One region of the Frigoribacterium sp. AP1 genome, then DNA from elsewhere that is predicted to be linked to it. Evidence: predicted binding sites of a transcription regulator. Region 1 holds the regulator's gene; the other holds the start of a gene.
The links. Region 1 encodes HrcA, which represses chaperone genes, less so after heat shock. Its sites were predicted from a motif close to TTNGCACTCGNNNNNNNCGAGTGCNAA; they were not measured.

Region 1 (3,204 bases):
CGAGGGGCTGCCGACCACCGAGCTCGACGACGACGGTCGCCAGGCGGTCGCCGGACTCATCGCCGACGGCTGGGTCGAGGGGCGCCCGGCCCTGCAGGGTCGCGTGGTGCTCACCCGCGAGGGTCGCCTGATGGCCGACGCCGTCGTGCGGCGCCTGCTGCCCGACTGACCGCGTGCCCTCCTCCTGCGCTTCGCGCACGGTGGACCGAGGAGGCGCGGGCCGGGAACGCAGGAGGCGCGGCTCCCGGGGGAGTCGCGCCTCGCGTCGTGCCCGTCCGGGCCGGTCGACCGTCTACTTGATGAACTCGATGGTCAGCGGGTACTTGTACCACTGGCCCTTGTTGGCCGCGACGGCGGCGATGATCGAGAAGATGACGACGAGGATGCCGGCGACGAGTGCGAGTACGCCGCCGATGACGATGACCGTCAGGATCGCCGAGATCACGTAGACGATGGCCATGGTGATCTGGAAGTTCAGAGCCGTCTTGGTGTGCTCCCGGATGAACGGGCCGCGGTCCTTCAGCACGAGGTAGCCCACGAGAGCCGGGACGAACGCGAAGATGATGCCGCCGAGGTGGATGAGCGTGGCCCAGAGCTTCTCGTCCTCGGGGCGCATCGGCTGGACGGGCTGTTGCTGGTAGCCAGGCTGCTGACCGTAGCCGACGCCGGGCTGCTGGCCCTGGCCGTAGGGCTGCCCGGGCTGCTGGCCTTGGCCGTAGGGCTGGCCGGGCTGACCGTTCTGCGGGCCGTTCGGCTGGGCGGGAGGGGTCTCGGTCATGGCTGCACCTGTTCGTGAGTGTCCTGCGGATGTCCCCGCCACCCTAGGGCAGCCGGGCGCGGCGCGAGTAGGCCTCGCGACGGAGGTGTCGTACGATTGGCAGTCCGGCACGTCGAGTGCCAGGCCCGGTCGCCCGGCGTGCGGACGACCCGGGGGGCGTCGAGCGAAGAGAGGTGCGTCATGGTCTCCGAACGCGGTCTCGAAGTGCTGCGCGTCATCGTGCACGACTACGTCGCGTCCCGCGAGCCGGTGGGGTCCAAGTCCATCGTCGAGCGACACCAGTTCGGCGTCTCGGCGGCGACGATCCGCAACGACATGGCGCTGCTCGAAGAAGAAGAGCTCATCGCGGCCCCGCACACCTCGTCGGGTCGCGTGCCGACCGACAAGGGCTACCGGCTCTTCGTCAACCAGCTCGCCGACCTGCGACCGCTCAGCGCCGCCCAGCGTCAGGCCATCGAGACCTTCCTCGGCGACTCCACCGACCTCGACGAGGTGCTGGGGCGGACGGTCCGTCTGCTGTCGCAGCTCACCAACCAGGTGGCGCTGGTGCAGTACCCCACCTTCTCCCGGGCCCGCGTGCGTCACGTCGAGCTGGTCAGCCTGGGCGACGGCCGCGTCATGACGGTGCTCATCACCGACAGCGGCCAGGTCGAGCAGCGGGTCGTCGACATCCGCACCACCGTCGACGAGTCCTTCCTGTCCGAGCTGCGGGCCGCCATCAACGCCGCGGTCGACGGACGGCCCCTGGGCGAGGCCTCCACGGCCCTCACCGACCTGCCGACGCGCTTCCGCCCCGACCTCGCGGCGGTCGTCGGCGTCGTCGTCGCGAGCCTCACCGAGCAGATCGCCGCCGGACGCCAGGACCGCCTCGTCATGGCCGGTGCCGCGAACCTGGTGCGCACGGGCGACGACTTCAGCGGCGACCTCTTCCCGGTGCTCGAGGCGATCGAAGAGCAGGTCGCCCTGCTGCGGTTGTTCGGCGAGATGCAACTCGACGCCGTCGACGTGGCCGCGAGCATCGGGCGTGAGAACGCCTCGTTCGGGTTGTCGCAGGCGTCGGTGCTGGCCAGCGGATACTCGACGCAAGGCAGCGAGATCGCGAGGCTCGGCGTCCTCGGGCCCATGCGCATGGACTACTCGACCAACATGGCGGCGGTGCGTGCCGTCGCCCGCTACCTGTCGTCGCTGCTCGCCGAACGGTAGCCGACGCCGACGGCCCCGGCCGTCCCACGACCCCCATCCCCGTCCCGGCCCGCCGGGCCCGGCCCCGCCGGGAAGACCACCACACCACACCAGAGGCAGACGAGAACCAGTGGCAGATCATTACGACGTCCTCGGAGTCGACCGTCAGGCGACCCCGGAAGAGATCAAGAAGGCGTACCGCAAGCTCGCCCGCGAGCTGCACCCCGACGTCAACCCCAGCCCCGAGGCGTCCGAACGCTTCAAGGACGTCACGCACGCCTACGACGTGCTCAGCGATCCGCAGCAGCGCGAACGGTACGACCTCGGCCCGCAGCCCGGTTTCGGTGGCGGTGGGGGAGGCGGGGCCGCCGGCTTCGGCGACATCTTCGACGCGTTCTTCGGCGGCGGGGGTGGCCAGGGTCAGCGCCAGGGCCCGCGATCGCGACGCGAGCGAGGGCAGGACGCCCTGCTGCGCCTCGAGGTCGACCTCGAGGACATCGTCTTCGGCACCCAGCGCGACATCGAGGTCGACACGGCCGTCCTCTGCGACACGTGCAGCGGCTCGTGCTGCGCGCCCGGCACGTCGCCGCAGACCTGCGACATCTGCGGTGGCTCCGGCCAGATCCAGCGCACCGTGCGCTCCCTGCTCGGCAACGTCATGACGTCGAGCCCGTGCGGCACCTGCCGGGGCTACGGCACCGTCATCCCCAACCCCTGCCCGACCTGCCAGGGGCAGGGCCGCGTGCGGGCCCGTCGCTCGATCCCCATCGACATCCCCGCGGGCGTCGACACGGGCCTCAGGCTCCAACTGCCCGGCCAGGGCGAGGTCGGCCAGGCCGGCGGCCCGAACGGCGACCTCTACCTCGAGGTCAAGGTGCGCCACCACGACACGTACAGCCGCAACGGCGACGACCTGCTGGCGACGCTCGAGGTGCAGATGGCCGACGCCATCCTCGGCACGTCGACGACGCTCACCGGGCTCGACGGCGAGATCGAGGTCGAGATCAGGCCCGGCACCCAGAGCGCCGACATCATCACCGTGAAGGACCGCGGGATCACGCGTCTGCGCGGAACGGGTCGCGGCGACCTCAAGATCGGCGTCCAGGTGGTCACCCCGACCAAGCTCAGCCACAAGGAGCGCGAGCTGATCGAGAAGTTCGCCTCCGGTCGGCGCTCCCCGGCTCCCGAGTTGTCGCACTTCCAACAGGGCCTCTTCGGCAAGTTGCGCGACCGCTTCCTGAACT
Region 2 (3,204 bases), 1.2 Mb from region 1:
CGGACGATGTTCGCACCCGTCGCCTCGTCGCCCTCGAGCTGCAGGTTCGCCAGAGCGGTCTTGCCGGCCTGGATGAGGGCGACGCCACCACCGGCGACGATGCCCTCTTCGACGGCGGCCTTCGCGTTGCGCACGGCGTCCTCGATGCGGTGCTTGCGCTCTTTCAGCTCGACCTCGGTCGCGGCACCCGCCTTGATGACGGCGACGCCGCCGGCGAGCTTCGCGAGACGCTCCTGGAGCTTCTCGCGGTCGTAGTCGCTATCGGTCGCCTCGATCTCGCTGCGGATCTGACGGACGCGGCCGGCGATCTGCTCGTCGTCACCGGCACCCTCGACGATGGTCGTCTCGTCCTTGGTGATGATGACCTTGCGGGCACGACCGAGCAGGTCGAGCGTCGCGTTCTCGAGCTTGAGGCCGACCTCTTCGGCGATGACCTGACCACCGGTGAGGATCGCGATGTCCTGCAGCTGCGCCTTGCGACGGTCGCCGAAGCCGGGGGCCTTGACGGCGACCGACTTGAAGATGCCGCGGATCTTGTTCACGACGAGCGTGGCCAGGGCCTCGCCGTCGACGTCCTCGGCGATGATGAGCAGCTGCTTGCCCGACTGGATGACCTTGTCGACGATCGGCAGCAGGTCTTTGATGTTCGAGATCTTCGAGTTGACGATGAGCACGTAGGCGTCTTCGAAGACGGCTTCCTGGCGCTCGGGGTCGGTGACGAAGTACTGCGACAGGTAGCCCTTGTCGAAGCGCATGCCCTCGGTGAGCTCGAGCTCGGTGCCGAAGGTGTTGCTCTCTTCGACGGTGACGACGCCCTCTTTGCCGACCTTGTCGATCGCTTCGGCGATGAGTGCACCGATGGTGGGGTCGGCAGCGGAGATCGAGGCCGTGGCAGCGATCTGCTCTTTGGTCTCGATGTCCTTCGCGTCGGCGAGCAGCTGGTCGGAGACGGCCTGGGCGGCCTTCTCGATGCCGCGCTTCAGCGAGATGGGGTCGGCACCGGCCGCGACGTTGCGCAGACCTTCGCGGACGAGGGCCTGGGCCAGCACCGTCGCGGTGGTCGTGCCGTCACCGGCGACGTCGTCGGTCTTCTTCGCGACCTCTTTGACGAGCTCGGCACCGATCTTCTCGAAGGGGTCGTCGAGCTCGATCTCTTTGGCGATGGAGACGCCGTCGTTCGTGATGGTGGGGGCGCCCCACTTCTTCTCGAGCACGACGTTGCGACCACGCGGGCCGAGCGTGACCTTCACCGCGTCGGCCAGGATGTTCAGGCCACGCTCGAGGCCACGACGGGCCTCTTCGTCAAAAGCAATGATCTTAGCCATGTGTGTTTTTCGTCCCTCCCGGACGTCATGAAGCAGAAGCATTGGCACTCACGTGTCGCGAGTGCCAGCAACGATTCTGGCACTCGCCCGATGAGAGTGCAAGTGACGTGGCGGGGCCCGGACACACGAGCACGCCGCCACGGTGGACCGTGACGGCGTGCGGCGAGGGGGTGGGTGCGTCGACGCGCACCGACGGGCCTCAGGCGAGCCGGACGGACTCCGCCTGCGGCCCCTTGTCACCCGTGCCGACCTCGAACACGACGGCCTGACCCTCTTCGAGGACCTTGTACCCGCTCATGTCGATCGCCGAGTAGTGCACGAAGACGTCCTGGCCGTCTCCCTCGACGGTGATGAAGCCGTAGCCCTTCTCCGCGTTGAACCATTTCACGGTCCCGTTTGCCATGGTGTCGCTCTCCTTGCTGTGGTGGTACGGCGCGTGCGGTGCTGCAGAGCCGGGTCGTCGACGCAGTCATCTGCGAGCCCGGACGGGACAGCGTCACTCGTGCAGAACACCAGGTCGGCGAGCCGTGGGGGGCGACCAATTCCAGATGCTAATCACGCGAAAAGCGGAAAAGGGCACCTCATCCGAGAAACACCCGCAGAAAACGAGGATTTCACCGGTTATTAAACGTGGGCGTAACACGGGAGGCGAGGTGAGGGCCCGACGGGGCCCGCGCCTCCTCGGATCGAGACCGCCGGGGCGGCGTCGTCAGGCGCTGTAGTCGGCCCCGAGGACGATCGTGACGGCGGCACCCGGGAAGGCGTCGCTCGCCTCGACGTCGGTGATGCCGAGCTGCTGGGCGAGTCCGAGCGCCGCGGCCTCGTCGTCGGCCGCCGAGTAGTAGACGGTGGACGTCGCGACGCGCTCGCTGGCGTTGCCCTGGGTGCCGACGACCCAGCCGGCGGTCTCGAGCCGCTCGGAGGCCGAACCGGCGAGCCCGGCGGTGGCCGTGCCGTTCAGGACGGTGATGGTGGTGACCGAGGGGTCGACCTGCGAGGGGTCCGTCAGCGGGGCCACCGTCGGCGTGGCCGTCGGGGTCGCCGTCTCGGTGTCGGGCGCCTGGGCCTCGGCTGTGCTCGACGACGACGGATTGACGAACTGGAAGCTGTTGTTCGCGACCCCGAGGTAGACGACCCCGGCGCCGACGAGCACGCCGACGGCGAGGGCCGCCCAGGCGAAGCCGATCCAGCCGCTGCCGGGACGCTTCTCGGCCCTATGGGCCCCGACGCGGTCGAGGTCGGCGGGGACGTCGTCGAACCGGTCTCGGTCGAATTTCGGCATGCGTGGTCTTTCGTGGGTCAGCGGGTCGGACCGAACGAACGAGTCGATCGGGCGTCGCGGCGGGCGACTCGCAGGCGTTGCAGGCGGCCGACGAGCATGGGTGCGTAGGCCAGTGCAGCGGGTCGGTCTATGAGCGAGTTGAGCATCTGCTGGTAACGGACGACCCCGAGGCCGAACTCGCGACGGATCGCGGCCTCTCGCGCACCGGCCGAGGCAGGGGCACGCTGCTCGAAGTCGAGGACGGCGCGGTCGCGTTCGGACAGCACGCTCGAGCGCACGTCGTCACCTGTCGCGTTCTCGTCCATCGTGGCGGCCCTCCCCTGGGTTCCGGGTCATCCTACGGGCGGCACCCCGAGCGATCGCGGAGGCCGGGGGCGTGGTCCGACAACGCACCCACCCGACCGAGGCGCCGTCGGTCACCCGGTGCCGCGAGCCGGCTCACGGTCAGGCCGTGAGGTGCAGCCGCGTGCCGTGGGCGTCTCCCACGCCCAGCACCCGGCCGTCGAGGGCGAGGGCCGCGAACGCGTCGTCGGGAGACACCCCCGGCGGCACCTCGGCGACCACGTCCGTCAGCAGGTCGCGGCGCTCGTACGAGAT

Region 2: a site for HrcA is predicted at 1,367-1,393, ahead of groL (chaperonin GroEL). Genes of this name have one in related genera too.

The regions. Positions count from the first base shown of each region.
Region 1 covers NZ_CM155288.1:3,211,841-3,215,044, reverse strand. Annotated here, with positions in the region: gene hemW (radical SAM family heme chaperone HemW) at 1-169, shown strand, start outside; gene AC1MBW_RS15215 (DUF4870 domain-containing protein) at 293-778, opposite strand; gene hrcA (heat-inducible transcriptional repressor HrcA) at 959-1,981, shown strand; gene dnaJ (molecular chaperone DnaJ) at 2,091-3,204, shown strand, end outside.
Region 2 covers NZ_CM155288.1:2,025,185-2,028,388, reverse strand. Annotated here, with positions in the region: gene groL (chaperonin GroEL) at 1-1,325, opposite strand, end outside; gene AC1MBW_RS09710 (cold-shock protein) at 1,525-1,728, opposite strand; gene AC1MBW_RS09705 (LytR C-terminal domain-containing protein) at 2,035-2,607, opposite strand; gene AC1MBW_RS09700 (DUF3263 domain-containing protein) at 2,625-2,912, opposite strand; gene AC1MBW_RS09695 (DUF2332 family protein) at 3,052-3,204, opposite strand, start outside.